4 regions of the Bacillus sp. TCT6 genome follow, and region 1 is predicted to be linked to each of the others. Evidence: riboswitches for the same ligand, from Rfam matches in the RefSeq annotation. Region 1 holds a riboswitch; each other region holds the start of a gene.

Region 1 (3,211 bases):
ATCAACTTTATATCAAGCAATTGCGGCGATTTTCTTGGCGCAAATGTACGGTATTGATTTATCTATTACACAACAAATTACATTATTACTTGTATTAATGGTTACATCAAAAGGTATCGCAGGTGTACCGGGCGTATCATTCGTTGTATTATTAGCGACACTTGGTACAGTAGGTATTCCACCTGAAGGTTTAGCGTTCATTGCTGGTATTGACCGTATTTTAGATATGGCTCGTACAGCAGTTAACGTTGTAGGAAACTCTTTAGCAGCTGTAGTTATGTCTAAGTGGGAAGGTCAATATGACGCTGAAAAAGGACAAGCTTATTTAAAAGAGATTTCTGAAAAGGGTCAAGCTGCTTAATTATAATATGAACAAGCTCTCACATAATATGTGGGAGCTTTTCTGTATATAGAAGAGGAGCAGACATAATGAAACGTAAATATGGTGACGGTGCTTCGTGGAAGAGACTAATAGAAAAGAGTTATACGGTTAAGCAAGTGGAAGAGGGAATGCTCGGAATACTGGATATAAAAAAAGTGAGAGAGCCTAGTTGTAAAGAATATGATGGTAAAGAAATTTGTATTGCAAGTGATGGGTATACGTGGGTTCAATATTTCATTAATGGAAAGAACTTTGCGATTACAGCTATGTTAGATGATAGGCACAATTTAGTGCAATATTATATTGATGTGACGAAAGAATATGAAATAGACGATCGTGGTTTACCGTATTTTGATGATTTATATTTAGATGTAGTATTATTACCCAGCGGTAAGGTGTATATATTAGATGAAGAAGAGCTAGAGGATGCTTATAAAAGTGGCGATGTCACGAAGGAAGAGTATGAGTTAGCTTGGTACACTACGAAATGGATATTAGCAGCAATAAAAAATAGTGAATTTTATTGGATTTCAATATTGGAAGAAGAAATAGAAAAGTTAAAATGATTGTTGTATTCAAATTTTTGTATAATTACCAAAAAAATCTATACAAAAAATAATTGACTTTTGTTTTGTAAGCGAGTAAAGTTAGGGAAGAAATTATTATTAAAAAATAAATATGAAACCTTCTTATAAAGAGAGGCGGAGGGACTGGCCCTACGATGCCTCGGCAGCGGACTCGATTTCAGAGTGCTGTGCCAAATCCAGCAAGCGTGTGCTTGAAAGATGAGAAGAGTGTTTCTTATAGATGTATAAGACCTCTTCTCATCGGAAGAGGTCTTTTGTTATTCATTAGAAAAAGGTTGAAACTAGGGAGAGATGGTACTTTGAAAGAAACGAGAGGAAATGGTTTAGCTTTATTACCACTTGGGATATTTTTGGCGCTATTTATTGGTTCTGGAATTATTACAGGTGATTTCTATAAATTGCCGATACTTGTAGCGATTTCAATTGCTGTAGGAGTTGCTTTAGTGATGAATCGTAAAGAAAGTTTTAATGTGAAAGTAGAGCGGTTCGCTAAAGGTGCAGGAAATCCAGATATTATGATTATGGTATTAATTTTTGTGCTTGCTGGTGCATTTTCTGAGACTGCTAAAGGAATGGGCGGGGTAGACTCAACTGTTAATTTAGCGTTAACTATTTTACCGCCAGGATTTATCGTAGCTGGAATCTTTGTTATTGGTGCATTTATTTCATTAGCTATGGGGACTTCAATGGGAACAATTGCAGCGTTAGCACCAATTGCTGTAGGTATTAGTGGTCAAACTGATATCTCAATTGCGCTTACGATGGCTACTGTTGTTGGCGGAGCGATGTTTGGTGATAATTTATCATTTATTTCAGATACAACAATCGCAGCTGTTCGTTCACAAGGAACAGAAATGAAAGATAAGTTTAAAACGAACTTTTTAATTGTATTACCAGCGGCTATTATTACAATTGTACTATTAGTAATAGTTACTTCAGGAAGTGATACGCAGGTTAAAGCGCATAGCTTTGATTGGATAAAGATTTTACCGTACGCAGGAGTACTTATTACAGCTCTACTTGGCTGGAATGTACTTATCGTATTAACTGGTGGAACTGTACTATCTGGTGTTATCGGTCTTATAGATGGAAGTTACACGTTAGAAAGTTTCTTTAAAAGTGTAACGACTGGAATGGGCGGTATGATGGAGTTAGTATTACTTGCTATATTAATTGGCGGTATGGTTGAATTAATCCAATATAATGGTGGTATTCAATATTTAATGAATGTATTAACACGTAATATTCGTTCGAAAAAAGGAGCGGAATTTGGTATTGCTGGTTTAGTGAGTATGACGAATATGTGTACAGCAAATAATACGATTTCGATTATTTTTACAGGCCCGCTTGCAAAAAATATTGCGGATCAATATGAAATAGATCCTCGTAAATCAGCGAGTGTATTAGATCTTTTCTCATGTTGTGTGCAAGGGTTGATCCCGTACGGTGCCCAAATGTTAACGGCAGCAGGATTTGCAGCGTTATCTCCGGTTGAATTGTTACCATATGCATTTTATCCAATTTTAGTTGGAGTATGTGGGATTGTTTCTATTTTAATTGGGTTTCCAAGGTTTTCGAAAGTAGCTGAGAAAAAAAAGTATCATAAAACAGCTTAATCTAATATGAACGTTAGTAATTAAAAAACGTGCAGAGAATAGACTCTGCACGTTTTTTTGCGTAAAGGGCTGAATATGACTCGGTCTTAAGTCTGAGTTAAAAACGGTTCTTAAGCTCGTTATGGAAAGATGAAAAAATAGTTAAGATAAGAGTATCAAATCGAAGGGAGGCAAGCACAAGATGAAACAATTTCTAGCGTTTATCGCAGCCGGTATTTTGGCTTTAATTGCTCTTGGTAGTCTTGCTGGTATTGTAGGATTCGCAATCGGAGCAGGAGTTGTATATTGGAGCTATAAATCATTTGTGCGAGCTAAATCATTTTTTGGAAAGTTAGCTTGGGGTATTGTTGGTTTAATCGGTTTATCCATTGCACTTTCTCATTCACCAGCATTAATCGGTATCGCTGCTTTAGTGGTTTTATACTACGGATACCGTGAGTGGAAAAAAGAAAAAGATGTAGTTGTTGAATCTGCTCCAGAAAGTTCTAAACCATATAGCAACTTTGAAGATGAGTGGAACAAATTAATGAAAAACTAAAACAATAAATCAAATTATAATTAAAGTAGAAGAGAGGAAGATTTATAATGAAACAATCTTTATTCGGACGTGTACGCGATGCAATTTT
Region 2 (3,211 bases), 2.8 Mb from region 1:
TATCATTTTGAAAGCTTCCGTCATATGAAGCGGCCCTAGTTGACAATTCAATCCAACAACATTTGCACCGCAATCTATAAGTTGCTTTAATATTTCATTGACATCATTTCCATTTTGAGTCGTACCTGCTTCATGTAACGCTAATTGAGCAACAATTGGAATATTCGTTTGCTTACGCAATACTTTAACGGCATGAAGTAATTCAAATTCATCGTAAAAAGTTTCTAATAGTAATCCATCAACCTGCTCTTCTAGTAAAGCCCCTGCCTGTTCAAGTAGCATAAACTCCCTTTCCATATCAGTCGTTGTAACGGCTCCGATGTGTTTCATACCACCAATTGTTCCTAAAATTGCATTTCTGTCTGTAACAGATGCTTTCGCCAGTTTTACTGCCGCTCTATTAATTTCTGTAACTTGATTTTCTAAACCATACATACGTAATTTCGTCTCATTTGCCCCATACGTATTCGTTTGAATTACATCTGCTCCAGCAGCTACATATTGTTTATGAATCGATATAATTAAGTCTGGATCAGATACATTCAATTCTTCAAAGCTACTTTGCAAACCATGTGAATGCAATAACGTCCCAACCGCACCATCACCTATTACAATTCCTTTTGATAATAAATCTAGTAATTTCACGAATCTCCCTCATTTCTATCAATATAAAAACCCCCTCTTCACTTTGAAGAGGGGGACATAATCGTTCCTCCTCTTATTATGCAAAACATTCGTTTTGCAGGTATTAGCACCGTTTCAAACATTTCGTTTGAAGGTTGCCGGGTTTCACAGGGCCTTTCCCTCCACCGCTCTCAATAAGAGTTGTCTTTATTATTTTATTTATGTAGCTAAAAGGAAATGCGTTCCCCTTTTAACAATGTTTGTTAATTTTTTAATAAATTTAGCATGCACAAAAGTAAAAGTCAATGATACTTGCGGAAAAATAAAAATTATTTAAAATAAACTTGCAATTCAATTATCTTTTGTTGTAAAGTTAAAAACATAATAAAAATTTCATACGAACATTCTTATCTAGAGAGGTAGAGGGACTGGCCCTATGACGCCTCAGCAACCATTAACAGTTTGTTAATAAGGTGCTAATTCCAGCAAATTGTGAAAGATTTGACAGATGAGAAGAAGACTCTATTCAAACCGAAAGCCTTCTTCTTAGAAGGCTTTTTTTATTTTATATTCACTTAATGTTTCAATTTAAAAAGGAGGAATTTTCACATGTCAACAATCGAAACAAAACTAGCACAAATCGGAAATCGCAGTGAAACTACAACAGGAACGGTTAATCCACCGGTTTATTTCTCAACCGCTTATCGTCACGAAGGAATTGGTAAATCTACTGGCTTTGACTATTCACGAACTGGCAATCCAACTCGCGGTCTTTTAGAACAGGCAATCGCAGACTTAGAATATGGCGAACAAGGTTATGCCTGTAGTTCAGGGATGGCGGCTGTTCTCCTCGTCCTTTCTCTATTCCGCTCTGGAGACGAACTTATTGTATCTGAAGATTTATACGGAGGAACGTATCGATTATTTTCTGAGCACGAAAAAAAGTGGAATGTTCGATGTAGATACGTAAATACACAATCTATTAAACAAATTGAGCAAGCTATCACAACTGAAACGAAGGCTATTTTCATAGAAACTCCAACTAATCCATTAATGCAAGTTACTGATATTGCTGCTGTCGCAACTGTAGCGAAAAGGCACGGACTACTTCTTATTGTAGACAACACATTCTACACACCTTATATACAGCAACCATTAACAGAGGGTGCTGACATTGTACTCCATAGCGCAACGAAATATTTAGGGGGACATAACGATGTACTAAGCGGACTTGTCGTTGCAAAAGGAATGGAACTTTGCGAGGAAATCGCTCATTATCATAATGCATCAGGCGCGGTTTTAAGCCCATTTGACTCATGGTTATTAATTCGCGGTATGAAAACGTTAGCGCTTCGCATGAGACAACATGAAGAAAATGCGAAAGCAGTTGTTGCATATTTAAATGATGAAAACGGGGTGACAGATGTATTTTATCCAGGAAGAGGCGGCATGATTTCATTCCGCCTTAAAGATGAAGCTTGGATTAATCCATTCTTACAATCTTTATCCTTAATTACATTTGCAGAAAGTCTTGGTGGTGTAGAAAGTTTAATGACTTATCCAGCAACGCAAACACATGCTGATATTCCTGAAGATATTAGAACAGCAAACGGTGTATGCAATCGTCTTCTTCGATTCTCCGTTGGCATTGAAAATAGTAACGATTTAATTCAAGACTTAAAGCAAGCCATTAAACTCGTAAAAGAAGGTGTAAAAATATGAGCTATTCTATAGATACACTCTTACTACACAACCAATATAAACATGACTCACAAACGGGCGCTGTGAACGTTCCCATTTATAACACATCAACTTTTCACCAGTTTGATGTAGATACGTTCGGAAAATATGACTATAGCAGGTCAGGAAATCCAACTCGTGAAGCTCTTGAAGATATCATTGCTTTATTAGAAGGTGGAACAAAGGGATTCGCCTTTGCATCAGGCATTGCAGCGATTTCCACTGCATTCCTCCTTCTTTCACAAGGTGATCACGTACTCATTTCAGAAGATGTATACGGAGGCACTTACAGAGTGATAACTGAGGTACTCTCCCGTTACGGTGTTTCACATACATTTATTGATATGACCAATTTAGAAGAAATAAAACAAAACATTAAACCAAATACAAAGCTCTTTTATGTAGAAACACCTTCTAACCCACTTTTAAAAGTGACAGATATCCGCGAAGTTTCTAAACTTGCAAAATCTATTGGCGCTCTTACTTTTGTTGATAATACTTTTTTGACACCACTATTCCAGAAACCACTTGAACTTGGAGCTGATGTCGTTCTTCATAGTGCTACAAAATTTATTGCTGGTCATAGTGATGTTACTGCCGGATTAGCAGTAGTAAAAGATGCAGAACTCGCTCAAAAGCTTGGATTTTTACAAAATGCATTCGGTGCTATTTTAGGGCCTCAAGATTGTTCTCTCGTACTTCGTGGCCTAAAAACATTGCATGTACGCCTCGAGCATTCAGCTAAAAATGCCAATAAAATTGCACATTATTTACAAGAGCACGCTAAAGTACAAAATGTCTATTATCCTGGATTACAAACGCATCTCGGATTTGATATTCAACAATC
Region 3 (3,211 bases), 1.0 Mb from region 1:
TTTATATGCATCTACTATTGAAAAATCCATAGCAGCAATATAAATTCGTTCTAATTTATCACGAACCGATTTTGCTTTCGCTAAGAAAGACATCGCCTCATTCATTTTTGCTTTATATTGAATGGAGACATCACGAATTTCCTTCGCATATTTCTCATCCGTCCCTGGCGTAACAATAAGGGCATACATATCAATAATTTCATCACCCTCGCGACTTGGAAAATATTCATGTGGTGCGGTGCTATCAAAAATTGCAAATCCTAATTCTCTTACGATAACCATATCAAGACTATTCGGGTCAAATCCGCAATGATATACTTCAACTTCAAACCCTTTTTCCTCAGCTGCCTTAGCTAACTTTTTGAGCATCGTTGATTTTCCAGAGCCTGGGCGCCCTTTTATAAAATAACGATGTGGTAACCCTTCTGTTAAATTAGGAACAAAATCAACTGCTCCTTTCGGTGTAGCAGCTCCTAAAAAACGATGTTTTACAAGCGATTGTCTCCCGCTTTTATCTGCAAATAATTTCTGGATTAGCTGATTGGTTAGTTCATTTGCTTTATTAAAATCTATATTATCAATATATATCTTCTCCCACTCATCATGTATAACCAATGCCTCTTTAAAACGTGCGTAAGCAGACTGAAAAGCTTTGCTTGCTTCTGAAACAAATCTTTCAATTTCTAACTTCTGCTTTCTTAGTTTATCTGAGTCCCAAGCAATTCCTAAATTTATATACTCTTCAACAACTCCTGGCATTTTTGGCTCAATAACATGCGGCGATGTCCCATCAACAATTCCTACTTTTAATTTTGGGATAATTACACCATCAACCGATTTATTATCAGAAGAACAATGTAACAATTCAATATCATATCCTTTTTCAATCCATTCACGACCTATTGCCTTTATTAAAGAAGATTTTCCCGTTCCTGGGCCACCCTTTAAGATAAATAATCTGTCTAATCCTTTTAAATTCTCTTCGTATAAATTGTGAAATCCCCTAGCTGTATTACCACCAGCATAATAATTTAATACATTTCCTGTCACTGCACTCACTCCTTCGCAGCATTCTATTTACATAACCTACAATATGCGAGCAGCTTTATTTGGGTGAATACCTATTTTGTATTGCACGAAAAAAGGAAATGAATTACAATTTAACTATCGGAAAATTACGATTTCAAAATTAAATACTTCTTTATCAAGAGAGGCAGAGGGACCGGCCCTTTGAAGCCCAGCAACCTCAGTTTATACAAACTGAATAGGTGCTAATTCCTGCAAAATGCATTGCATTTTGGAAGATAAAACTCAACTAGCATGTAAAGCTCATCTTTCTTGATACTGAAGGATGAGCTTTTTATTATTTGAAAAATATATATTGGAGGTATGTAAAATGAAAGTAATTGATTTATCGCAAACATTTGAAAATAATATGTCTCAATTTCCTGGAACACCTAAAATACAACTAGAAGCTGTTACAAGTGTTGAAGAATCAGGCTATCAAGTTACAGATTTTCATTCTGTCGTTCATGTTGGCACGCATTGTGATGCTCCTGCGCATTTTATTTCAGGCGCAACGACCATCGATCAATTACCGCTGGATCAATTTGTAGGTGAAGCTGTTCTTATAGATGTAACACATATTCAAGAGCGAAAATTACCTAAGGCAGTATTGCATAATACTGACATAAAAGAAGGTGATATTGTTATTTTTCATTCTAATCTATCCACCAAATGGAATACAGAAGCTTATGAGAAAGAAGCATTTTATCTTTCTGAAGAATTAGCTGAAGAATTAGTTCAATTAAAAGTAAAATCTATCGGTTTAGATTTCATTTCTCCTGATGAAGTCACAACAGAAACATCACCGATTCATCACATATTACTAGGGAATAATATTTACTTAATTGAAAACTTAACAAATCTAGATGCTATCGAAACAAAACGTTTCTTTTTCTCAGCCGCACCTTTAAAAATTAAAAATAGTGACGGTGCTTTCGCAAGAGCATTTGCTGTTATATTTTAAACACAACCTATAAAGTGAACCTTTAATCAGTGGGGGTTTTGTTCATCCCACACCTAACTTCTTTGCTTCCGCTGAATTTTGAGGTGGGGGTCTTACTGCCCGGCAAATAGCGGGATTAAAAAAAGCAAAGGCCACTACTGGTCTTTGCTTCTATATTTTCTATTTAAATTAAGAAAGAATTGTTCCACACGGGGACGCACCCAAGCTAAACAATCTATCTCTTTCTTCTTTGTGCAAGCTATCTCTTCTCCATCTACCATTTCAACAAGTTCTAGTTCTAACAGTTGCCTCGTGAATGCTAACATATTCACTTCTTCAGATGGATACTCTTCTTTTAATTTCTCCTCAATTTCTCCCAATAAAAAACCGTCACGCATCATTGCCAATGCATCAATCCAAAGTGGCGGCATTTCATATTTTTCTCCTGTAATTGTATCTTTTACAATATAATTCTTTTGCTCTTTTCGAAATTGAATCGTGTGTAAACATACAGTCGAATTTAATGTTAATTCCATCATACCACCTCTTTCATAATATCTGCATAGAAAAAAGGATGCGCGTGCACCCCTTCTTATCTTTTCATAACACTACTGAACCGTTACATGAGTAATCAATCTCATGTCGATATTTTCCTCCATTATAAACGAAGTATTTTATAAAAAAAACCCTTCTTGAAACATTTTATAAAATGTTTATATTTACACAACAAGAACACTTTTCTGAAAAATCTTTTCTCCCAATACATTAAACGGTCGGCAGAAAAATTTCTACTTTCGTTCCTACTCCTAGACTACTTTGGATCGTGATACTCCCTTGATGTTCCTTAATAATTTTATATGTAATCATTAATCCAAGTCCTGTACCAGTCTCCTTTGTTGTGTAAAATGCCTTGCCGATTTTTTCCAACTTTTCATTCTCTATACCAAATCCTTGGTCTTCAACAGAAATACACAAATGTCCTTGCGTTTTTTGATATGCACGGATATGAATTTCTCCGCCCTCTGGCATTGATTCTATTCCATTTTTAATGATATTTAATAACACTTGTTTTAATTGCTTATCATCACCGTTTATAGCCGGTAAATTCCCATCTACTTGTAAATGACATTTAACTCTATATTGCATTGCATAACTTTCCATTAGATGCACAACATATAGAAGGATGTCTCGTATATTACACCT
Region 4 (3,211 bases), on a different contig from region 1:
CCGCCAGAAAGTTCGCTTGGATAAGCATCTTTACGGTTAAAAAGATCCACGATGCGTAAATATTTTTCTACTCTTTTTTCAATTTCCGCTTTTGGAATGCCAGCAAGCCGTAACGGTAATGCAATATTTTCATAGACGGTAACAGTTTTAAGTAAATTGAATCCTTGAAAGATCATTCCGATTTTTTGTCTCGCTTTTGCTAGTTCTTTTGTTGATAATGTTGTTAGGTCTTGTTCGTTTACAATGATATTTCCTGTCGTTGGTTTTTCTAATAGATTTACACATCGAATCAATGTGCTTTTACCAGCGCCACTATACCCAATGATTCCAAATACATCGCCTTTTTCTACTTTAAGGGAAGTAGACTTAAGAGCCTCAACATTCCCTTTTTTTGTTGTAAATACTTTGGATATGTTTTTTAATTCAATCATTATCGTCAGCTCCTACCAAGATGGTAAAACTGAACCATCAAATTTTTTCTCGATAAACTCTTTTACTTCTTTAGATTGATAAGCTTTCTTTAATTTGTTTACAACGGCATCATCTTTATTTTCAGTACGAACAACGACCCAGTTCACATATGGTGAATCTTTTCCTTCGCGGAAAATAGAATCTTTCGCTGGACTTAATTTTGCACCTAATGCAAAGTTTGTATTAATTGCAGCTGCTTTCACTTCACTTAGTTGCGTTGGTAATTGAGAAGCTTCTAATTCAACAATCTTTAAATTTTTCGGGTTTTCAATTACATCTTTCGCAGTCGCTTTTTCTGTAGCCTTCGGATCAACTTTTAAAACCCCTGCTTTTTCAAATAATTTTAAAGCTCGCAGTTCATTCGTTGGGTCATTTGGTACAGCAATTGCATCGCCCTCTTTTAAGTCTTTTACATCTTTTATGTTTTTAGAATATATGCCCATAGGGAATGTTACTGTTGAAAATACTTCAGCTAATTTCATATTGCGTTCAGCTTTAAATACATCTAAATACGATTTTGTTTGGTAGCTATTTACATCAAGGCTTTTTTCATCTAAAGATACGTTCGGCGCTACATAATCATTAAATACTTTTATATCAATTTCGAGACCATCTTTTGCTGCAACTTCTTTTACCTTTTCAAAAATTTGTTCATGTGGTCCACCTGTTACACCGACAGTAATCTTTTTCTCGTCTAATGCTTTTACCTCTTTATCTGAACTCACGCTACAGGCGCCTAATAATAATACTGCTCCGCTTACAATGCTTAATAATACCTTTTTCATCTATAAATCCCCCTTCATATACGTTCCAAAATAAAAAGCACCTCCCAAAAATAAGAGAGGTGCCGAATAGACGAAATAGATTCCTCTCTTATCGTCCAAAACGAAAACTCGTTTTGCAGGAATTAGCACCTTAGCTTATATGTTATAAGCTCGGTTGCCGGGCATCATCGGGCCAGTCCCTCCGCCACTCTTGATAAGAGTATGTGTATGTAGTTTTGAATATGGTACTAATAGTAAATCGTACAAAAAGAATTGTCAATGATATTTTCAGAATATATTTTATTTTAAGGTAATCGAAACATTTCCTTTCTTATGGCCCATTTCTACATACGTATGGGCTTCTACAACTTCTTCTAATCGGTAAGTTCTATCAATAACAGGTTTTAGCTTTTCTGTTTCAGCTAGTTGTTTTAGTAGGTTCATATCTTCTTTACTGACCTTTGCCATCATTCCATTCACAGATACATATTTTCCATTAGGCATTAATGCATCTGTACAAAGAGACTTTTTATATTTTCCAACTGCATCAAATATAATATCGTAGTGCTCGCCCTGCTTAGTAAAATCTTCTTTCATATAATCAATTACGTTGTCTGCCCCTAAGGCTGTAACTAAATCGAAATTCGAACTACTACAAATAGCTGTGACAGTCGCCCCGAAGTATTTAGCAAGTTGTACGGCAGCTGTCCCTACTGAACCAGAGGCGCCGTATATAAGTACTCGTTGCCCTTTTTTTATCTGTCCTTTTCTAAGGAAGTGCAATGCTGAAGTTCCGCCAAAAGGAATAACGGCAGCTTCTTCATATGTCACATTGGTAGGTTTTAATGCTATTAATCCACTTTCATGCACGCATGTGTATTCGGCATAACCACCAAGGTTTAGTTCTGTTAATGCAAAAACTGGATCTCCTTTTTTAAATTGTGTTACATCTGTTCCAATGTCTTCGATTTCACCGGATAACTCTACGCCAAGTATAGGTTTCCTCGGTTTTCTGAAACCTAATATGATCCGCATAGGAATCCAAAATAAGAGGGGGCTATTAAAGCCACGTATTCTACAATCTCCAGTCGATACACTTGTTGCGTGAATTTTAACTAATACTTCATTTTTTTTAGGTTTAGGCTTTTCTACATTTTGAATCTGGAGAACATTAGGTGGTCCATACTTTGTGCAAATAATTGCTTTCATAATGACCTCCTGAAATGAGTTGTTATTATTTACATCATATTTAAACTTTTTCTCAAACATGTTACTATATAGGAAAAAAATTAAAGAAGAATATTACGAATTATATAGATTTCATAGGAAAAGAGATGATATTATTTTTGGGAAGGAGGGGACGTTATGAAAAAACTTATTTTAATTTCAAGTTTAGTACTTGCAGTTGGTCTAGGAGTAGGGTGTAGTAATGAGGAAACAAAAAAGACTGATGAACCGAAAAAAGAAGCTGTGCAGAAAGAAAAGGAATTAACAGCGAAGGATGTTTTCAATAAAGCGAATGAAGCTTTTAAAAACGAAGAAAATGTAACGATGACATATGATGTGGGAATAAAGGCTGAAGGAACAGAGATGAATGTAATGAAGGCTAAAATGCAACTAGAGCCGAAGAAAAAAAACTCTCGTTCTGAAATGAATGTTTCTGGTACAGAGGTTATTGTTTATGATGTGGGTGGAAAAATTGCTGGTCAGGTGAAAAATCCTAATTCGGGTGAAGTTATGTCTGTACCAGAGGAACAATTAAATGCTAACGGAATGAATGCGACTCAAGGAATGGTAGATAATTTAGAGATTCCATCGGAAATTTTAAATAAAGTGAAGATGGAGAAAAGTGGAGATAATTATAAGCTGAAGTTTGCATTAAAAGGGAAAGAGACAGAGAGTATGCTAGCTAGTATGGATGAAAAGCAGAAACAAATGCTACAAGGCCAAAATGCAAAGATAGAAGAAATAGATGG

Evidence for each region. Region 1 has a riboswitch for S-adenosylmethionine ahead of AC0ONG_RS05865 (Na+/H+ antiporter NhaC family protein). Riboswitches for the same ligand answer to the same signal wherever they lie in the genome.
Region 2: it holds a riboswitch for S-adenosylmethionine, as region 1 does, so the genes downstream of both, metI (cystathionine gamma-synthase/O-acetylhomoserine thiolyase) here and AC0ONG_RS05865 (Na+/H+ antiporter NhaC family protein) in region 1, are expected to answer to the same signal.
Region 3: it holds a riboswitch for S-adenosylmethionine, as region 1 does, so the genes downstream of both, AC0ONG_RS00575 (cyclase family protein) here and AC0ONG_RS05865 (Na+/H+ antiporter NhaC family protein) in region 1, are expected to answer to the same signal.
Region 4: it holds a riboswitch for S-adenosylmethionine, as region 1 does, so the genes downstream of both, AC0ONG_RS29705 (MetQ/NlpA family ABC transporter substrate-binding protein) here and AC0ONG_RS05865 (Na+/H+ antiporter NhaC family protein) in region 1, are expected to answer to the same signal.

The regions. Positions count from the first base shown of each region.
Region 1 is NZ_JBVYHX010000001.1:1,152,078-1,155,288, forward strand. It holds gene gltP (glutamate/aspartate:proton symporter GltP) at 1-361, shown strand, start outside; gene AC0ONG_RS05860 (ribonuclease FAU-1 family protein) at 430-948, shown strand; SAM riboswitch class I at 1,069-1,174, shown strand; gene AC0ONG_RS05865 (Na+/H+ antiporter NhaC family protein) at 1,269-2,585, shown strand; gene AC0ONG_RS05870 (lmo0954 family membrane protein) at 2,767-3,123, shown strand; gene AC0ONG_RS05875 (PspA/IM30 family protein) at 3,171-3,211, shown strand, end outside.
Region 2 is NZ_JBVYHX010000001.1:3,921,095-3,924,305, forward strand. It holds gene AC0ONG_RS20000 (bifunctional homocysteine S-methyltransferase/methylenetetrahydrofolate reductase) at 1-645, opposite strand, end outside; SAM riboswitch class I at 716-825, opposite strand; SAM riboswitch class I at 1,029-1,139, shown strand; gene metI (cystathionine gamma-synthase/O-acetylhomoserine thiolyase) at 1,234-2,346, shown strand; gene metC (cystathionine beta-lyase) at 2,343-3,211, shown strand, end outside.
Region 3 is NZ_JBVYHX010000001.1:128,331-131,541, reverse strand. It holds gene AC0ONG_RS00580 (PRK06851 family protein) at 1-1,050, opposite strand, end outside; SAM riboswitch class I at 1,199-1,311, shown strand; gene AC0ONG_RS00575 (cyclase family protein) at 1,397-2,029, shown strand; gene AC0ONG_RS00570 (hypothetical protein) at 2,164-2,544, opposite strand; gene AC0ONG_RS00565 (ATP-binding protein) at 2,774-3,211, opposite strand, start outside.
Region 4 is NZ_JBVYHX010000004.1:15,504-18,714, forward strand. It holds gene AC0ONG_RS29700 (methionine ABC transporter ATP-binding protein) at 1-431, opposite strand, end outside; gene AC0ONG_RS29705 (MetQ/NlpA family ABC transporter substrate-binding protein) at 444-1,256, opposite strand; SAM riboswitch class I at 1,342-1,456, opposite strand; gene AC0ONG_RS29710 (NAD(P)-dependent alcohol dehydrogenase) at 1,536-2,444, opposite strand; gene AC0ONG_RS29715 (DUF6612 family protein) at 2,601-3,211, shown strand, end outside.